Regions from separate parts of the Thermomonospora sp. CIF 1 genome, predicted to be linked through region 1. Evidence: riboswitches for the same ligand, from Rfam matches in the RefSeq annotation. Region 1 holds a riboswitch; each other region holds the start of a gene.
What was found. A riboswitch is a leader RNA that binds a small molecule or an ion and turns the genes downstream of it on or off. The one in region 1 is predicted to bind cobalamin.
Positions count from the first base shown of each region.

Region 2: another riboswitch for cobalamin. It lies ahead of cobN (cobaltochelatase subunit CobN); the one in region 1 lies ahead of BUE48_RS23470 (energy-coupling factor ABC transporter permease).
Region 3: another riboswitch for cobalamin. It lies ahead of BUE48_RS01720 (ABC transporter substrate-binding protein); the one in region 1 lies ahead of BUE48_RS23470 (energy-coupling factor ABC transporter permease).

Region 1 covers NZ_MOYN02000026.1:211,086-217,688, forward strand. Annotated here, with positions in the region: gene BUE48_RS23455 (ABC transporter substrate-binding protein) at 1-1,337, opposite strand, end outside; gene BUE48_RS23460 (polysaccharide deacetylase family protein) at 1,575-2,402, shown strand; gene BUE48_RS23465 (YnfA family protein) at 2,425-2,757, shown strand; cobalamin riboswitch at 2,813-3,034, shown strand; gene BUE48_RS23470 (energy-coupling factor ABC transporter permease) at 3,069-3,746, shown strand; gene BUE48_RS23475 (energy-coupling factor ABC transporter substrate-binding protein) at 3,743-4,087, shown strand; gene cbiQ (cobalt ECF transporter T component CbiQ) at 4,091-4,831, shown strand; gene BUE48_RS23485 (energy-coupling factor ABC transporter ATP-binding protein) at 4,828-5,652, shown strand; gene BUE48_RS23490 (DinB family protein) at 5,655-6,212, opposite strand; gene BUE48_RS23495 (hypothetical protein) at 6,330-6,603, opposite strand, start outside.
Region 2 covers NZ_MOYN02000013.1:91,460-98,062, reverse strand. Annotated here, with positions in the region: gene cobN (cobaltochelatase subunit CobN) at 317-4,111, opposite strand; cobalamin riboswitch at 4,150-4,321, opposite strand; gene BUE48_RS06400 (cupin domain-containing protein) at 4,408-4,767, shown strand; gene BUE48_RS06395 (DUF1444 family protein) at 4,934-5,611, opposite strand; gene BUE48_RS06390 (cobyric acid synthase) at 5,684-6,603, opposite strand, start outside.
Region 3 covers NZ_MOYN02000003.1:152,967-159,569, reverse strand. Annotated here, with positions in the region: gene BUE48_RS01740 (ABC transporter permease) at 1-214, shown strand, start outside; partial or broken gene BUE48_RS01735 (ABC transporter ATP-binding protein) at 211-922, shown strand; gene BUE48_RS01730 (TetR/AcrR family transcriptional regulator) at 944-1,534, shown strand; gene BUE48_RS01725 (SAM-dependent methyltransferase) at 1,628-2,479, opposite strand; cobalamin riboswitch at 2,742-2,926, shown strand; gene BUE48_RS01720 (ABC transporter substrate-binding protein) at 3,063-4,376, shown strand; gene BUE48_RS01715 (FecCD family ABC transporter permease) at 4,373-5,440, shown strand; gene BUE48_RS01710 (ABC transporter ATP-binding protein) at 5,445-6,443, shown strand; gene BUE48_RS01705 (MBL fold metallo-hydrolase) at 6,559-6,603, opposite strand, start outside.

The DNA.
Region 1 (6,603 bases):
GTGAACATCCGGCCGTAGGGGCCGGCCTCGCGCCAGCTCAGGCCCCAGCCCGACATGTCGTAGTCGCGCTTGGCCGCCACCCGGGTGATCTGGTCGGTGGGGGTGCGCACCAGGTCCAGCTCCACCTGGAAGCCGACGCTCTCCAGCATCGCCTTGATCGCCAACGCGGTGGCCTGGGAGGCCGGGTCCTGGGCGTCCAGGTACTTGATCTTGCCGTCGAAGCCGTCGGCCTTGGCCTGCTCCAGCAGCTGCTTGGCCTTGTCGGGGTCGTAGGCCAGCGGCTTGGTGCCGGTGTGCCAGCGCGAGAAGCTCGGGAAGATCTCCGAGCTGCCCTGCAGGACGCCCGAGTAGGCGCGCTGGTAGATCACGTCCGGGTTGATGGCGTGGAACATCGCCTGCCGCACCCGCGCGTCGGCGCCGGGCCGGCCCTTGGCGGCGTTGATGACGGCGACGTTGCCGAGCGCCACCATGTTCATGAAGCCGTGGTAGCCGGCGTCCAGGGCCTTCTGGACGACCAGCGGGTCACGGAAGAAGCCGACCTGGGTCTGGCCGGACTTGAGGGTGTCCAGCGCGGCGTTGGGGTCGGCGATGTAGGTGATGCGGATCTTGTCGAGGTTGGGCCGCCCGTCCCAGTAGTCCTCGCGGGCGTTGAGGATCATCTCCTCCTTCGGCTTGTAGCTGCCGAAGGTGAAGGCGCCCGCGCCGACCGGCTTGAACTCCTTGCCTGCGTCGGCGGACTTGGCGACGATCATGCCGAGGCCGCCGGTGAGCATGAAGTCGAAGTCGGCCCAGCCCTTCTTGAGCTTGAAGACCACGGTCAGGTCGTCGGGCGTCTCGACGGCCTCGACGTTGCGCTTCCACAGCATCGCGTCGTCGCCGCCCTTGTCGACGTAACGCTCGATGCTCCACTTGACGGCCTCGGCGTCCAGCGGCTTGCCGTCGCTGAACTTCACGCCCTCGCGCAGGGTGAGCGTCCAGGTCTTGTTGTCGTCACTGGCCTTCATGTCCTTGGCCAGTTGCGGGACGACCTCGCCGGAGGCGCTGTCCCAGCGCAGCAGCACGTCGTAGACCGCGGCCATCTCGATGCCGCCGGTGGAGCCGGCGACGATGGTCTGCGCCGGGTCGAGCAGGCCGGCCTCGGTGTAGGTGCTGAACGTCAGCGTCCCGCCCTTGACCGGGGTGCCGCCGGAGTCGGTGCCGATCATGCCGACCTTGTAGGTGGCCTGGGGCTGGGCCTTGCTCTGGCCGTCGCCGCTTCCGCCCGAGGTGCATGCCGCCGTCAGCGCCACGACCGCGAGCGCCCCGGCGGCGCCGCGCAGCCACCTCTTGCTGGACATTTCCTTCTTCCCCCCTCTGCACCAAGTGACCTGAGTCACCCGTGTTGAGCGAGATGACATAACCAGCGCCTGACCAGGTCGAATGTGACTTGTCCCACTGATCGGGACTTTGCAGGGTGATCACTCCTAGTCAGAAGGAGGGGGCAGGGGGCTCCTTGGGCGGGATCGGCGTTCTTGAACGGGTTGTGTCACGGATACGCCGCTTGAATGGTGAAACGCCCTATAACGTGTGGGGTCATGGAGTTCAGCGAGCCGTCTCGGCGCCGCCTGCTGTGGACGCTGGGCGCCGTGGGTTTCGCGGTTGCGGTCGGATCGGACAGCGTGCGCGGCACGGCCGAGGCCTCGGGCTCCGGCGCCTCCCCGCAGACCCCCACCGCGGCCCCCGCGCCGCGGACGCCGTCGCCGACGCCGACGCCCACCCTGCCCGGGCACCCGGCCTGGCGCCCGGTCCGGGTGCGCCGCTACAAGGAGGCGATCACCAACCTCGACCAGCTCGACCCGGCCCGCCCGCCCAAGACGATCTCGCTGACCATCGACGACGGCCCGCACCCCAAGTACACGCCGCAGGTGCTCGACCTGCTGGCCGAGCACCAGGTGACGGCCACGTTCTTCGTGGTGGGCGAGATGGTCAAGGAGCACCCGGCGCTGACGCGGCGCATCGTGGAGGCCGGGCACCAGATCTGTAACCACACCATGACCCACCCGATGGGCTTCGACCGGATCGGCGGCAAGCGCATCCACCGCGAGATCGCCGAGGCCCACGCCCGGATCGCCCAGGCCACCGGGGTGGTCCCCAAGTACTTCCGCTCTCCCGGCGGCGCCTGGTCGCGCCAGGTGATGGAGAAGGTCGCCGAGTACGGGATGATCCCGATCGGCTGGGAGGTCGACCCGTGGGACTGGCGCCGTCCCGGGGTGGCCCGCATCAAGCGCGCCCTGCTGCGCAGCAAGGACGGGGCGATCATGCTCTGCCACGACGGCGGCGGCGACCGCTCGCAGACCGTCGCGGCGCTGCGCGAGGTGGTGCCCAGGCTGAAGAAGCGCGGCATGACCTTCGTCCCGCTGTGACCCGCACGGTAGGTTGCCGCCGATGACCGTGGTGCGCTCGCTGCTGCTGTTCGCCCTGGCCGCGCTGGCCGAGATCGGCGGTGCCTGGCTGGTCTGGCAGGGCTGGCGGGAGCATCGCGGGCTGTGGTGGATCGCCGCCGGGGTGCTGGCGCTGGGCGCCTACGGCTTCGTCGCCACCTTCCAGCCCGACCCCCATTTCGGCCGCATCCTGGCCGCCTACGGCGGTGTCTTCGTGGCCGGGTCGCTGGTGTGGGGCATCGTGATGGACGGCTTCCGCCCCGACCGCTGGGACCTGGCCGGCGCCGCCCTGTGCCTGCTGGGCGTCGCGGTCATCATGTACGCGCCGCGCGGCTGAACTGTCCTCGGCGGCAGATATACGTCCCTATGCATGCACATTTGTGTGCGTATGGCTAGGCTGTATGGGCCGTGGTGTTCGGGAATACCGGTGCGGCGCGTCCCTTTTCCGGGAGCGCGCCAAGGCCGGAGCGGCCCTCGCCACTGTGATCGGGAGATCCCGCCGTTCTTTCCCCGGCCGGTGCCGGGCGGGGAGACCACTGGGCGCAGGCGCCTGGGAAGGTCGAACGGCGGGCTGGACCGTCAGCCAGGAGACCGGCCACGGCGTTCGACCACCGTCCACGAGGTGCTGGAAAGGTTGGGTGTCCGCCCGTGCACATCGCCGAGGGCTATCTCCCCGTCTCCCATGCCATCGCCTGGTCCGTGGCGGCGGCCCCGTTCGTCGTCCACGGCGTCGTCACGCTGAGCCGCCGCGTTGCGGCCGACCCTGAAAGCAAGCTGCTGCTGGGCGCCTCCGGGGCGTTCTGCTTCGTGTTGTCGGCGCTGAAGATCCCCTCGGTCACCGGCAGCTGCTCGCACCCGACCGGCACCGGGCTGGGCGCCATCTTGTTCCGTCCGCCGATCATGACGGTGCTCGGCACCATCACGTTGGTCTTCCAGGCGCTGCTGCTGGCGCACGGCGGGCTGACCACGCTGGGCGCCAACGTCTTCTCCATGGCCGTCATCGGGCCGTGGGTCGGCTACGGCGGCTACCTGCTGACCCGCCGGCTCGGGCTGCTGCCGGCGGTGTTCGCCGGGGCCTTCGCCGCCGACCTGGTCACCTACTGCGTCACCTCCGCGCAGCTGGCGCTGGCCTTCCCCGATCCGCAGGGCGGGTTCGCCGGGGCGCTGGCCAAGTTCGGCGGGGTCTTCGCCGTCACCCAGCTTCCGCTGGCGGTCAGCGAGGGCCTGCTGACGGTGCTGGTCGTCCGGCTGCTGCGCACCTCGGCCGCGGCCGACCTGATCCGGCTGGGCGTGCTGCGCGGACGCGAGAAGGCGGTGGCCTCATGAGCGCACGGACGCGCGGCGGGCTGATCAACCTGCTGATCGTGCTGGCGGTGGCGGCGCTGGCGGTCGCCCCACTGGCGATGGGCGCCGGGGACGGCGAGGAAGAGCCGTTCGCCGGGGCCGACGGGCGGGCCGAAACGGTGATCGCCGAGCACGACCCCGATTACGAGCCCTGGTTCAGCCCGCTGTACGAGCCGCCGTCCGGGGAGATCGAATCGGCGCTGTTCGCCCTGCAGGCGGCGCTGGGGGCAGGGGTGCTCGGCTATTGCTTCGGGGTGGTGCGCACCAAACGGCGGCTCACCGCGACGCAGGGGGCGAAGCGGCGAGCGGACGGCGACGGCTGATCGGTGCTCGCCATCGACGCGGCGGCCTACCGCAGCCCCTGGCGGCGGCACCACCCGGCCGCCAAGGCGCTGCTGGCCGGTGGGCTGCTGGGCTGTGCGCTGCTGCTGCCGCCCTGGCCGGGCGCGCCGGTCACCGCCGCGGTCACGCTGGCGGTGGCATTGTGCTGGGCGCGGATGCCGCCGCGCACCCTGCTGCGGGCCGCCCGCATCCCGCTGGGGTTCGTGCTGACCGGGGCGCTGACGTTCCTGGTGACGGTCGGCCCGGACGGGATCGGCTGGGCCGACGGCGGGGCGGGCCGGGCGGGCGAGGTGGTGGCCCGCTGCGGCGCCGCCGTGCTGTGCCAGGTGCTGTTCGCCGGGACCACGCCGCTGGCCGACGCGCTGCCCCGGCTGACCCGGCTGGGGCTGCCGGCGGCGCTGGTGGAGGTGACGGCGCTGGTGTACCGGCTGCTGTTCGTCGTGCTGGACACCGCCCGGCGGACCCGGCAGGCCCAGGCCGGGCGGCTGGGCGACCGGTCGCTGCGGGCCGCCTGGCGGTCCCTGGGCGGGCTGGGCTCGGCGGTGTTCGTCCGCTCCTTCGACCGGGCCCGGCGGCTGGAGGCCGGGCTGGCCGGGCGCGGCTACACCGGGAGCCTGCCGGTGGTCGTCGCCGAGATCCCGCTGCGCACCCCGTTCCTGGCCGCCGCCCCGCTGCCGGCGGTCGCGGCGGCCTCGGTGACCTTCGCCTTGGGGAACCTGCTGTGAGCGCCGTTCTCAGCGTCCATGACGTCGCCTACGCCTACGAGGGCGCGCCGCCGGTCTTCACCGGCCTGTCGCTGCACGTGCCGCCGGGGCGGGTGCTGGTGCTGCTGGGGCCCAACGGGGCGGGCAAGACGACGCTGCTGCGGCTGATGACCGGCGGGCTGCGTCCCCTGCGCGGCGAGATCCGCCTGCACGGCAAGCCGGTCTCTTACTCCCGCCGGGGGCTGACCGAGCTGCGCACCCACGTCCAGCTGGTGCTGCAGGACCCCGACGACCAGTTGTTCGCCGCCGACGTCGCCCAGGACGTCTCCTTCGGCCCGCGCAATCTGGGGCTGCCGGTCGCCGAGGTGCGCCGGAGAGTGGCCGAGGCGCTGGCGGCCATGCAGATCACCGAGCTGGCCGACCGCCCCACCCACCTGCTGTCGTTCGGCCAGCGCAAGCGGGTCGCCATCGCCGGGGCGCTGGCGCTGCGCCCGCAGGTGCTGGTGCTGGACGAGCCGGCCGCCGGGCTCGACCCGGCCGGGGTGACGGCGCTGCTGGAGACGTTGGAGGAGCTGCGGTCGGCGGGCACCGCCATCGTGGCCTCCACCCACGATGTGGACCTGGCCCACCGCTGGGCGCAGGACGCCGCCGTCCTCGCCGAGGGCCGGTTGCACACCGGTCCCGCCGCCGAGCTGCTGGCCGACGAGTCCCTGCTGCGCTCGGCCCGCCTCACCCCGGCCTGGGGACCGGCGGTGGGCCGCCTGCTGCGCCGCCACGGACTCCTGCCGCCGGGCGCCCCGGACCCGCGCACCCCCGCCGACCTGGACCGCCTCACCGGCTGAACTCAGCTTCGGCCGAGGCGGTCCTTGTGGCGGTAAAGGTCCCGCAGCAGGGCGACCTCCGCGGCGTGGTGGGTCAGCTCATCGAGGACGTGCAGCGCCAGGTCCATTCCCGACCGGTCGGCGTAGGCGCCGAAGGCCGGGCCGATGGGGCGCTGCCAGCGGGCTGCGTCCATGGCGGCGAGGTCGTCTCGCCAGTGGCGCCGGTAGACCTCCTCCAGCCAGGCCAGGGCCGCCGGCGCGGTGGGGGCGAACTCCACGTCCCGCAGCGTGATCCGGCCGTCGGCGAAGAGGCGGTCGCCGAAGCCGATGAACGACAGGCCGATGTGCCCGATGCGCCAGGCGATCGTGGTGAACGGCGGCGGGACCGGCGCGCCCGCCGGGCCGCCGTCGCCGCCGTCGCCGTCGATCCGCCAGCGCCCGTCCCGCCCCTGCCGCACCGACCAGCAGCCCGGCACCGGCTCCCAGAAGTACTCCGCGTCCTCCAGGCCCTCCAGGCGCGCGGTGAAACGCGCCCACACCTCGTCGAACGCGCCGATGACCGAGCCGGCCGGGTCCTTCATGTCCGTTCTCCTCGGCGTGCCGGGCGGCGGCCTGCGGCCGTCTGCGCCCTGCGTCCACGGTAGGCGCGCCCGGCCCCCTTTGGCCAAGGATTTAAAGGCGCTTCAGTCCCCGGCACATCAGAGCTTGACCAGCAGGGCCGCCAATTGTGGCCCCAGGACGAGGCAATAGGCGAAGACCCACAGCAAGACGGTCGTCAAAGGGCCGGTGGCGTCCCTCCAATGGCGGCGTCCGGTGCGGAGAGTGGGCGGGGCGGCGGTGACGCGGGGCACTTCCGCTCCCGGGTTGGAGGGGGCGTAGACCAGTTCCGCAGGCCGAGGCGGGTGGACCGTGCCGGAGGCCGTGACCGCCAGCGGCACGGCGATCTCCTCCTGCAGGGGGGAGTGGGCGTTT
Region 2 (6,603 bases), on a different contig from region 1:
CAGCACTTCACCCCAAAAACCTAAAACGCCAAGAAAATGGGTGAGCTCCCCGATATTTTGCCGCGCCGGCAAAGCATTTTCCTTCCCAGGCGCCTTAGCGGGCTTCGCCCGCTGGAGATCGGCGCAGGTCACCCCAGGCCTAGCAGACCGTCCCGGAACGGCGACGCCCGCCGACGCGCCACCGGCCGGCCCAGGGCATACCGGGCGAGTCCTGCCGGTCGACGGGTGACGTTCGTCACCGCTCCGGGACGGTTTCCCTAGGCCGGGAGACGCCGGAGGAAGCGTATTCGCCCCGCCCCGGAAAACGGGGGCCGAGTCAGTCCTCGTCCTCCAGGTCGCCTTCGAGGGCGAGGTAGACGGTGCGCAGGCGGTCCAGGACGTCCGGGTCCGGGTCGGTCCACAGGCCCCGATCGACGGCCTCCAGGAGGCGTTCGGTGATGCCGCGCAGCGCCCAGGGGTTGGAGCGGGTCATGAAGGCGCGGTTCTCCTCGTCGAAGACGTACTTTTCGGCGAGGGTCTGGTACATCCAGTCGTCCACCACGCCGGCGGTGGCGTCGTAGCCGAACAGGTAGTCCACGGTGGCGGCCAGTTCGAAGGCACCCTTGTAGCCGTGGCGGCGCATCGCGGCGATCCAGCGGGGGTTGACCACGCGGGCGCGGAACACCCGGCGGGTCTCCTCGGCCAGGGTGCGGGTCTTCACCTGGTCGGGGACGGCCGAGTCGCCGATGTAGGCGGCCGGGCTGCGGCCGGTCAGGGCGCGGACCATGGCGACCATGCCGCCGTGGTACTGGAAGTAGTCGTCGGAGTCGACGATGTCGTGTTCTCGGGTGTCGGCGTTCTTGGCGGCCACCGCGATCCGCCGGAACGCCGCCTCCATGTCGGCGCGAGCCTCCCGGCCGTCCAAGCCACGGCCGTAGGCGTAACCGCCCCACACCGCGTACACCTCGGCCAGGTCGCGGTCGTCCCGCCAGTTGCGGGCGTCGATCAGCGGCAGCAGCCCCGCCCCGTAGGCGCCGGGCTTGGAGCCGAAGATGCGGGTGGTGGCGCGCCGCCAGTCGCCGTGGGCGGCCCGGTCCTCCAGGGCGTGGGCGCGCAGGTAGTTGCGGTCGGGGGGTTCTGCCAGCTCGGCCACGGTCCGGATCGCGTCGTCCAGCAGGGCGATGACGTGGGGGAAGGCGTCGCGGAAGAAACCGGAGATGCGCAGGGTGACGTCGATGCGGGGGCGGCCCAGCTCCTCCAGGGGGATCACCTCGAAGCCGGTGACGCGGCGGGAGGCGTCGTCCCACACCGGGCGGCAGCCGATCAGCGCCAGCACCTCGGCGATGTCGTCGCCCTGGGTGCGCATGGCGCTGGTGCCCCACACCGTGAGCCCGACGCCGGCCGGGTAGGCGCCGGTCTCCTCCAGGTGGCGGCGGAGCAGCGAGTCCGCCAGCGCCATCCCGACCTCCCAGGCGTTGCGGGACGGGATGGCCTTGGGGTCGACGGAGTAGAAGTTGCGGCCGGTCGGCAGGACGTTCACCAGGCCGCGGGTGGGCGAGCCGGACGGCCCGGCGGGGACGTGCCCGCCGTCCAGGGCGTGCAGCACCGCGTCCAGCTCTCCGGCGGTGGCGGCCAGGCGGGGGACGAGCTCGGTGGCGGCGAAGTGCAGCAGCTCTTCCAGCGGCCCGTCGTCCGGCGAGGGGGCCTCCCCCAGCACCTCGGCCAGGACCGTCCCGGAGGCGGCGGGGTCCCAGCCGCGGGACTCCATCCCCTCCACCAGATGGCGGGCCAGGTCCTCCAGGATGTCGACGACGTCGGAGGCGGTGTGCGGCGGTTCGGGCCACCGCTTCCAGCGGGCGGCGAGCGCATGCGGGACGGGGATCGCCCCTTCAGGCGCGGCGCCGTCCTCCTCGCCGCCCGGCGAGGCGTGCTGCCCGGGTTCTCCCGTCCCGGCCGGGGTCTTCTCGTCGTGCGGCGCGGAGTGGACGCGCACCCTCCGGCCGGGTTCGGCCAGCAGCTCTTTCTCCTCCACCCCATAGCGGCGGGCCAGCGCCGCCCGCAGGCCGGGCAGCGCCCCGGCCCGCCCGCTCCAGACCTGGGCGGCGCGCAGCACGGCCAGCACCAAATTGACGCGGGCCTCCCCTTCCGGGGCCTGGCCGAGGATGTGCAGGCCGTCGCGGATCTGCACGTCCTTGACCTCGCACAGGTAGCCGTCGACGTGCAGCAGGAAGTCGTCGAACTCCTCCTCCCCGGGCATCTCTTCTTGCTGCAGGTCGTGGTGGAGCTGCGCGGCCTTGATCAGCGTCCAGATCTGGGCGCGCACCGCCGGGAGCTTGGCCGGGTCCAGGGCCTGGACGGTGGCGTACTCGTCCAGCAGCTGCTCCAGCCGGGCCAGCTCGCCGTAGGTGTCGGCGCGGGCCATGGGCGGCACCAGGTGGTCGACGATCGTGGCGTGGCCGCGGCGTTTGGCCTGGGTGCCCTCGCCCGGGTCGTTGACGATGAACGGGTACACCAGCGGCAGGTCGCCGAGCACCGCATCGGGCGCGCACGAGGCCGACAGGCCCAGCCCCTTGCCCGGCAGCCACTCCAGCGTGCCGTGCTTGCCCAGGTGGACCACCGCGTCCGCGCCGAACGTCTCCGCCAGCCACCGGTAGGCGGCCAGGTAATGGTGGGACGGCGGCAGGTCGGGGTCGTGGTAGATCGCCACCGGGTTCTCCCCGAAACCCCGGGGCGGCTGGATCATCAGCACCACGTTGCCGAACCGCAGCGCGGCCAGCACGATGTCGGTGCCGTCCACATACAGCTCACCCGGCGGCTCGCCCCAGTGTTCACGGATGCGTTCACGCAGGTCGCCGGGGAGCCCGGCGAACCAGGCGGTGTAGGTCCGCAGCGGGACGCGGGCGGCGGCGCGCCGCAGCTGCTCTTCGGTCAGCCACTCGGTGTCGTGGCCGCCGGCGGCGATCAGCGCGTGGATGAGGGCGTCGCCACCGGCCGGGTCCCGCCAGAGGGTGTGGTCGTCGCCGAGGTCGTAGCCGGCCTCGGCCAGGCGGCGCAGCAGCCGCACCGCCGAGGCGGGGGTGTCCAGCCCGACGGCGTTGCCGACGCGGGAGTGCTTGGTCGGGTAGGACGACAGCACGATCGCCACGCGGCGCCGCTGCGGCGGGATGTGCCGCAGCCGGGCGTGCTTGACGGCGATGGCGGCCACCCGGTCGGCGCGTTCGGGGTCGGCCCGGTAGACGGGGATGCCGTCGGGGCCCTCCTCCTTGAAGGAGAACGGCACCGAGATCAGCCGTCCGTCGAATTCGGGGATGGCCACCTGCATCGCCGCGTCCATCGGCGACAGGGCGGCGTCGGAGTCCTCCCAGGCCCGGCGGGAGGTGGTCAGGCACAGCCCTTGGATCACCGGCACGTCCAGTTCGGCCAGCGCACCGGCGTCCCAGGCGTCCTCGTCGCCTCCGGCGCAGGCCGGGGAGGCGACCGACCCGCCGGCCGCCAGCACGGTGGCGATCAGCGCGTCCGCCTGCCCCAGCAGGTCCAGCAGGCCGGGCTCGGCGCCGCGCAGCGAGGCGCAGAAGACCGGCAGCGCGTTGGCGCCGTGCCGTTCGATCGCCTCGCACAGGGTGTCGATGAACGCGGTGTTGCCCGACAGTTCGTGCGCCCGGTAGAAGACCACCCCCACGGTGGGCCTGCCGTCGCGGCGGGGACGCTCGCCGTGCACCCCATAGGCGGGCATCCGGACCGGCGGGGCGAAGCCCTCGCCGGTCAGCAGCACCGCATCCGACAGGAACCGCGCCAGCTCCCGCAGGTTGGCGGCGCCGCCTTCGCGCAGGTAGTTCAGCGCCTCGGCGGCGACCCCCGCCGGGACGGTCGACAGTTCCATCAGCTCGGCGTCCGGGTCGGCCTCCCCGCCCAGCAGGACGAGCGGCAGCCCGCTCGCCCGCAGCGCCGCCACCCCCTCCGGCCAGGTCTTGCGCCCGCCCAGCAGCCGGACCACCACCGCGTCCACGCCCTCGGTGAGCGCGGGCAGCTCCGCCACGTCGATCCGGGTGGGGTTGGCGGTCACATACCCGGCCCCGGCCGCGCGGGCGGCCAGCAGGTCGGTGTCGGCCGTGGACAGCAGCAGCACGCGCATCGAACGCCTCCTTAGGGGGTTTCGCGCCCCGCATCGGATGGATCAGGCAGGCGACGGCGGCAGTCTCCTGGCTCCCGGATCCCCGGGTCTCCCCCGGCCTTCCAGCGTCACCGCCGTGGCCGCATGCGGGGGAGCCCTCCCCGGTCACAGTTGCGCGACAGCCCCGGATTCCCACCGGGTTCCTGCCCTGCCGTCGCCCGCAGTCTAGGCCGCTTTCTGCGGAGTGATCCGCCTCGGCCGTCCTTGACGCAGGTCGGCGAGGGTGCAAGCGTGAAAGTGACGGAGGGGGGACCGTCATGATCGAGGTCAAGCACATCGACAAGCCGGATGAGCGGCGCGACTTTCCCAACGGTCACCTGGAGGTGTTCACCATGACCGGGCTGACCGTGGGACGGGCCACGTTCGAGCCCGGGTGGCGCTGGTCGGAGTCGCTGCGGCCCATCGCCGGCACCGAGCTGTGCCAGTTCCACCACAACGGCTACATCGCCCAGGGCCGGCTGCGCATCCGCATGGAGGACGGCAGTGAGGCCGAGGTCGGTCCCGGCGACATGTTCGTGGCCACGCCCGGTCACGACGCATGGGTCGTCGGGGACGAGCCCTGCATCGCCTACGACTTCTCCAGCGGCATGGACGAGTACGCCAAGGCCAAGGACTGACAGGCGTGATCTGGTGAAGGGCCGGTGAGATCACCGGCCCTTCACCGTTGCGGTCCGGTGGGCGCCCGGCGCTGTGGCCGCAGGCGTGCACGTACGAACGGTGGGCCGGGCGCCGCGCCCCTTGCTTCCGGGTGCCCCGCCGGGCCGTTGAAAAAGGACCGGCGTCTTAGGCGAGGATCTGCCAGGAGCCGCCGCGCCGCACCAGCAGGTCCCTGGTCAGCAGCAGGTGGGGACGCTGGGGGGCGGCCAGGCCGCGGGGCGGGGCGCCGGCGGCCTCCTGCGGCGTCAGGTGCCGCTCATCGGTCCAGATCTGGTCGACCACCCAGCGCAGCTTGTCGATGCCGTCGACATGGCCGGTGCCGGTGGCCACGAACACGTCCCGGGCGGGCAGCGCCACCACCAGGTCGCCCTCGACGTCCTGGGCGAGCTTGTCGACGAACCCCTCATCGAGGATCAGGCCGGCCTCCAGGTCGCCGCCGGCCGTCACCGAGACCGCCCGCACGTCCGGGTACCAGTTGAACCGCACATCCGGGCGGAGCACGCGCAGATTGGCCACGGCCAGCTCACGCAGCTCCGCCGGCGCCACCCCCAGTTCGGCGCAGTGCCGCGCCGCCAGCTGCCGCAGCAGGCGGGACCCGGCGCCGCCGGCCGCCTCCGCGGGAGGGTCGATCGCGTAACCGACCAGCAGGTTCCCCACGAACGGCTCCACCACCGGAAGCTCGCTGTCGGGCAGCGGGAACTCCAGCTGCATCGCCACGGGCACCCGCGCCCGCATCACCGGGACGACCCGGGCGAGCGGTCCGGGCTGCGGCGGGGCGACGGCGCTGTGCCGGGACTGCATCATGCACGTTCCTCCTGCGGCTTTGCTCAGAGTGGCTCACCCTACCGGCATCGGGCCGGTCCGGCGCGCAACCGGTCACGGGAGCGGGCCCGCACCACCGGGGGGCACCACCGGCAGGTCCGGCGGGGCGCCCCGTTCGATCAGCCGCCACAGCGCGGCGGTGTCCAGGTGCCGTTCCACCAGGTCGCCGAGCGCGTCCAGACGGGCCTCGCGCAGCGCGCCGAAGGATACGCCGGGAGCGGGGGTGAAGTCCCGCCCGGCCGCCTCGGCGACGCGCCGCAGGAACTCCCGGCGGAAGCCGTCGCTTTCCAGCGCGCCGTGCCAGGTGGTGCCCCACACCGCGCCGACCCGGCAGCCGTCCAGGAACGGCTCGGCCGGCCCGGTCACGGTGGCGGCGCCGTGATGGATCTCATAGGCCCGCACGGGGTGGCCGTAGGCGGTGCCGACGGGCCGGCGGAGCGTCTTGTGCCGGGCGAACTCCACGCGGACCGGCAGCAGCCCCAGCCCGGGGACGCTTCCGGCGCCGGACTCCACCTCGTCGACGATCTCCTCCGCCAGCATCTGGTAGCCGCCGCAGATGCCCAGCACGGGGCGTCCCCGCCGGGCGCGAGCGGCGATCTGGTCGGCCAGGCCGCGTTCACGCAGCCAGGCCAGGTCGGCGACGGTGGCGCGGGAGCCGGGCAGCACCACCAGGTCGGCGTCGGCCAGCTCGCCGGGGGCGGTGGCGTACCGCACCGTCACGCCGGGTTCGCAGGCCAGCGCGTCCACGTCGGTGAAGTTGGAGATCCGCGGCAGCCGGACGACCGCCACGCGCAGCGTCTCGGCCCCGTGCGGCGGCCCGGCCGCGGCGGGCGGGCCGTCCAGGCCCAGGCTGTCTTCGACGTCCAGGCGCAGGCCGTCCAGCCAGGGCAGCACACCGTAGACGGGGCGGCCGGTCAGGTCGCGCAGCATGCGCAGCCCCGGCTCCAGCAGCTCCGGTGCGCCGCGGAACTTGT
Region 3 (6,603 bases), on a different contig from region 1:
GCTGGTGGCCGCCACCGCGGTCGGCACCGCGGTCGGCGCGGGGATGATCGCGCTGCTGCGGCGGGTCGCCCCCGGCATGCCGATCGCCTGGGCGCCCGGCCCGATCGTCACCGCCATGGCGCTGCTGGTGGTGCTGGGCGTGCTGGGCGCGCTGGCGGCGCTGCGCCGCATCACCTCCGTCGATCCGCTGCTCGCCCTGGGAGGCAACCGATGACCGCCACCACCGCCACCACGACCGGGCTGGCCCTGGAGCAGGTCACCTTGGAGTACGGGACGGGCGACACGCTGGTGACCGCGCTGGATGAGGTCACCTTGACCGTGGAGCCCGGGGAGTTCGTCGCGGTCGTCGGCCCGTCGGGGTCGGGCAAGTCCAGCCTGCTGGCCGTGGCGGGCGCGCTGATCCACCCCACCCGGGGCCAGGTGCGCATCGCCGATGTGACCGTCTCCGGCGCCAAGGCCGCCGAGCTGGCGAGGCTGCGCCGCACCCGGATCGGCTACGTCTTCCAAAGCGGCAACCTGCTGGCCTCGCTGACCGCCCGCGACCAGCTGCTGCTGGTGCCGCACCTGTCGGGGCGGATCACCGCCGAGGACCGGGCCCGCGCCGACGAGCTGCTGGAGGCGGTCGGGCTGACCGCCAAGGCCGACCGCCGCCCGCACGAGCTGTCCGGCGGCGAGCGGCAGCGGGTCGGGCTGGCCCGCGCGCTGATGAACCGGCCGGCGGTGCTGCTTGAACCGGCCGGCGGTGCTGCTGGCCGACGAGCCCACCGCGGCGCTGGACCGCCGCCGGGCCCGTGAGATCGTGGCGCTGCTGGCCGCCCAGGCCCACGAGCGCAAGGCCGCCACCGTGATGGTCACCCACGACACCGACCTGCTGGAGGCCGCCGACCGGGTCGTCCACATGCGGGACGGCAAGCTGTCCTGACCTGCGCGCAGAGGAAGTGCATTGCCGAGGATCACCGCCCCGACCGTCGCCGAGCACCGCGCCCGCCGGTACGCCGAGCTGCTGGAGGCGGCCCGGCGGATCGTGCTCGCCGATGGGCCGGAGGCGGTGACTCCGGGCGCGGTCGGCGCCCGCATCGGGCTGGCCCGCTCCAGCGTCTACAAGTACTTCCCCACCTCCCGCGACATCCTGGTGCACCTGCTGGAGGAGATCTTCCAGCGGTGGAACGCCCGGCTCGGCGAGGTGATGGCCGCCCAGGCCGGCCCCGCCGAGCGGGTGACCGCCTACATCCGGACGTTCTTGGAGTTCGCCGGGAGCGAGGAGCACCGCATCGCCGACGCCATCGGCTTTCCCAGCCTGCCGCCGCAGGACGCGGCGCGGATCCGCGTCCTGCACCGGCGGCTGACCGAGCCGCTCTGCCAGGCCCTGATCGAGCTGGGCGACCCGTCCCCGCAGATCACCATGGAGCTGATGGTCGGCACGCTGAACGCCGCCACCCGCCTGATCGCCCAGGGGCATTCCAAGGCGCAGATCACCGCCGCGACCTTGGCGTTCATCCGCCCTCCGGGGACGTGCGGCCGTCCGGAGCGGTGAACCTCATCCAACGCGTTCTTTCCGCAAGCCGCCTGTGGCGGCGCCGGGCTTTCGCCCGTCCGGCGCCCCCGTGCGCCTGCCAAGGCCCGGTGATCAGGCGGGCTTGCGCAGCAGGCCGCCGTACTCGCAGCCGGCCTTGTTGAGCTTGGAGGCGCCTTCGTAGGGCTTCAGCTCTTCGGGGACGGGGGGCAGCGGCGGCTGGTCGGGGTCGGGGCGCCAGTCGTTGACGTCCACCAGGCCGGGCGCCACCGGCTCCAGTCCCGCCAGCAGGGCCTGGACCTCCTGCGGGCTGCGGGTCTGCCAGGTCAGGCCGTAGGCGCTGAGCTGAGAGTTCATCAAGGCGCGGTGCGCGGGGTCGTCCGAGGTGGCCTGGGTGAAGGCGATGTAGCCGCCCGGGGCGATGCGGTCGATCACGGTCTGCAGGATCCGGCGCGGGTCGTCCTTGTCGGGCAGCATGTGGCCGACCGACAGGAACAGCACCGCCACCGGCTCATCGAAGTCGATCAGCCGCTTGGTCTCCGGGTGGTCGAGGATCTCCTCCACCTGGCGGATGTCGGCCCTGATCACCGTGGTGGAGTCGTCGTCGGCCAGCAGCGCCCGGCCGTGCGCCAGCACGATCGGGTCGATGTCGACGTAAACGACGCGGGAGTCCGGGGCGAACCGCTGGGCGACCTGGTGGACGTTGTTGTCGGTGGGCAGCCCGCAGCCCATGTCGATGAACTGCCTGATTCCCGCCTCGGCCGCCAGGTGGCGCACCACCCGGTACAAAAACAGCCGGTTCTCCCGGGCGGCGTCCAGGGCTTCCGGCAGGTTCTTCAGCATCTGCCGGACGAACTGCCGGTCGGCCTCGTAGTTGTCCTTGCCGCCCAGCATCCAGCCATAACCCCGCGCCGGGGAGGGAATGTCGGTGCGCACTCCTGAGAAAGGCAGCTCCGCAGAGACCATGAAAAGCTCCGATTCTCGGAGGATGTGGAGGGGACTCGGCTCAGAATATCACCGAATCCACTTCCGGGAAGGGCGAATTACCCGCAACAAAAAGACCTCGTTAATCGGACCGAAAATGCAGTTCCGTCTCTTTATGCAACTCCTTGTGACGAACGCATGACCCCGTTCCGGGCGGCGCCCCCAGGGCTTGCGGGCCCGTGAGCCCTCACGAGCCCTGTGAAACGGCGGCGGACGCGCCCCCGGCCCCATGGACACCGGAACAGCCCATATGCGAAGATTGCACGCCGTAGGCGACGGCGGACGAGGAAGCCGGTGCGAGTCCGGCGCGGTCCCGCCACTGTGATCGGCGAGCGGACCCCGATGACGCCACTGCCCGCACGCGGGTGGGAAGGCCGGGGCGAGCGACGACCCGAGAGCCAGGAGACTCACGCAGTCGCCTCCTCAGTCAGATGGGGCGGATCTCCCCATGAGAGGACACGCCGGGCTCCGGCGTGCCGCGGGACTCTCTGGAACGGTCCGTCCCACCGCCTGCCGCGGACGCCGTCGAGGAACGGCCGCCGCGGCCAGTCTCGCAGGAGCGCCAGTGAACCTTGTGCACCGAGCCGGGCGCACCCCGGCCGAACGGCAGCCGGACCCGTCCCTGCCCCACCGCCCGGAGGCGGGGCGTCCCGCCGAGGGGGGCTCATCGCGCACCTTCCGCACCCGCCGGGCATGGCCGCTGGCCACGGCGCTGGTGGCCCTGTCGCTCGTGGCGAGCGCGTGCGGCGGGGACGGCCAGGGGTCGCAGGCGGCCCAAGGCGACCGCTGCGTCAAGGAATTCGACGCCTCCAAGGACTACTTCCCGGTCAAGCAGACGATCCGGCACGCCACCAACTTCACCCTGACCTACGCCAAGAACTACCAGGTCGTCACCGTCAAGCAGCCCGCCCCGGGGGCCAAGCCGCAGACCTATGTGCTGGTGCGCTGCGGCACCCCCGCCCCCAAGGCCGAAGGCGAGCTCAAGGACGCGGTGGTGGTCGAAACCCCGGTGCGCACGCTGTTCGCCTCCTCGACCACGCACCTGCCGTTCATCACCGACCTGGGCGTGCTGGACCGGCTCAAGGGCGTGGCCTCCGCCGGGCTGATCACCTCCCCGCAGGTGCGCGAGCGGGTGGCGGCCAAGCAGATCATCGAGTACGCCGACATCACCGGGCAGGAGATCGACACCGAGAAGGTGATCGGCGCCCGTCCGGACGTGCTGATGACCGACGGCAACGACGTGCCCGCCCACCAGACGCTGCGCAACGCCGGCATCAAGATCGTCGCCAACGCCGAGTGGCAGGAGACCAGCGCGCTCGGCCGGGCCGAGTGGATCAAGTTCGTGGCCGCGCTCACCGGCACCGAGGCCAAGGCCACCGAGGTGTTCGACAAGGTCGCCGCCGCCTACCAGGAGCTGGCCGCCAAGGCCAAGCAGGCCGAGCCGGTCTCGGTGCTGCCCGGCCAGATGTTCCAGGGCCAGTGGGCCATCCCCAACGGGGAGAGCTTCATGGCCAAGCTGATCGCCGATGCGGGCGGCACCTACGCCTGGGCCGACACCAAGGGCACCGGCAGCACCAATTTGGACCTGGAGACCGTGCTGTCCAAGGCCCGCGACGCCGAGGTCTGGCTGCCCCAGATGAACGACTGGAAGTCCCTGGAGGACGTCCGCAAGGCCGACCCCCGCTACGCCGAGTTCGCCGCGTTCAAGTCCGGCAAGGTCTGGTCGATGAACAAGGTGCTCGGCCCCGGCGGCGGCAACGACTTCTACGAACGCGGCGTGGGCCGTCCCGACCTGATCCTGGCCGACCTGGTGGCCATCTTGCACCCGGAGTTGATGCCGGGCCACACGTTCACCTTCTACCAGCAGCTCGCCCGTTGACCGAGCCCGCATTCGCCCCGGCCGCCCGCCGCCGCACGGCCGTCATGGCCGTGCTGGCGGCGGCGGTCGCGGTCTCCTTCGTGCTGGCGGTGGCGCTGGGATCCACCACGATCCCGCTCGACCAGGCGGTGGCGGCGCTGCTGCGCCTGGAGAACGCCGACCCCGGCGCGCAGACCATCATCTGGACGGTGCGGCTGCCGCGGGCCATCACCGCGCTGCTGGCCGGGGCGGCGCTGTCGGTGGCCGGGGTGCAGATGCAGACGCTGTTTCGCAACCCGCTGGCCGAGCCCTACATCCTGGGGGTCAGCTCGGGCGCCAGTTTGGGCGTGGCGCTGGTGGTCACCGGGTGGGGCGGGCTGGCCTCCGCCTTCACCGGCGGCGTCGCCGGGCTGGGCCGCGCCGGGATCGTGGTGGCCGCCTCGGCCGGGGCGGCGGCCGTGCTGGGGCTGGTGCTGGCGCTGTCGCGGCGGGTGCGCTCGGTGGTCACGCTGCTGATCATCGGGGTGATGGTGGGCTCGACCACCGCCTCCCTCATCACCTTGCTGCTGGCCTACTCCGACGCCCAGCGCGCCCAGCAGTACCTGGGGTGGAGCCTGGGCAGCTACTCCGGAACCACCTGGGGGGACCTGGCCCTGTTCACACCCGTGTGCACCGCGGCCCTGGCGGCGGCCCTGATGGGCGTCAAGCCTTTGAACGCCATGCTGCTGGGGGAGAACTACGCCCGCACCATGGGCGTGCGGGTGCGCCGGGTCCGCACCGCCACGCTGCTGACGGCGTCGGTGCTGGCCGGTTCGGTCACCGCCTACTGCGGCCCGGTGGCCTTCCTGGGCCTGGCCGTGCCGCACATGGCCAAGCTGCTGCTGGGCACCGCCGACCACCGGGTGCTGATGCCGGCGTCGGTGCTGCTGGGCGGTGCGGTCTCGCTGGTCTGCTGCATCGCCACCCAGGCCCCCGGCAGCGGCGCCGTGCTGCCGCTGAACGCGGTCACCACCGTGCTGGGCGCCCCCGTGGTCATCGCCGTCCTGCTGCGCAGCCGCGCCGCCCAGACCGGATGGGCGGGGTGAGGCCATGCTGTCGCTGCGATCGCTGAGCGTCGGCTACCCCGGACGGCGCCGCCGCCCGGCCCGGCGCGTCCTGGAAGGGCTGGAGGCGGTGGCGCGGCCCGGCGACCTGACCGTGCTGATCGGCCCGAACGGCACCGGCAAGTCCACGCTGCTGCGCACCCTGGCCGGGCTGCAGCCGGCGCTGGAGGGGCAGGTCCTGCTGGACGGCTCCCCCATCACCGCCCTGGACGAGGTGGAACGGGCCCGCCGGATCGCCGTGGTGCTCACCGAACGGGACCTGCCCGCCCTGCTGACCGCCCGGGAGCTGACCGGCCTGGGCCGCCACCCCCACACCGGCTTCACCGGGCGGCTCACCGCCGCCGACCAAGCGGTCATCGACTGGGCCCTGCAGGTGACCGGCGCCGCGCACCTGGCGCACCGCCCGGTGACCGAACTGTCGGACGGGGAGCGGCAGCGGGTGCTCACCGCCCGCGCCCTGGCCCAGGAGCCGTCGGCGATCCTCCTGGACGAGCCCACCGCCTTCCTGGACGTGCCGTCCCGGGTGGCGCTGATGGGGCTGCTGCGGCGCCTGGCCCGCGAACGCTCCCTGGTCGTCGTGGTCTCCACCCACGACCTGGAGCTGGCCCTGCGGATCGCCGACCGGATCTGGCTGATCGACCCGGCGGGCGCGCTGCACTGCGGCACCCCCGAGGAACTGACGCTGAACGGGACGATCGGCGCGTCCTTCGACGGCGAGGAACTGACCTTCGAGGCCGCCTCGGGCGTGTTCGTCCTGCACGGCAAGGGCCGCGGCACCGCCCGCGTCACCGCCGACGGCACCCGCCGCCCCCTGCTGGAACGCGCCCTGACCCGCGCCGGCTGGCACCCGTCCCCCGAAGGCCCCGCCGACCTCGCCGTGACCTGGACCGGCGAGGCCTACGAGGCCGTCCGCGACGGCACCGCCCACCGCTTCACCTCGCTGGCCGACCTGACCGACTGGGCCCGCCACGAGGCGAACCGGTGACCGGCACCGCACACCGGCAACCGGCCCGGCTCTCGGCGGGCGCGCAAGCCCGGTGCCGCCCCGGCGGGCCGGAACGCGCGGCCGCCGCGCAGACCGGACGGCGGCGGAGGAGCGTCTAGCGGACGGGAAGAAGGGTGGTCTCCCGCCAAAGGTCCGGCAG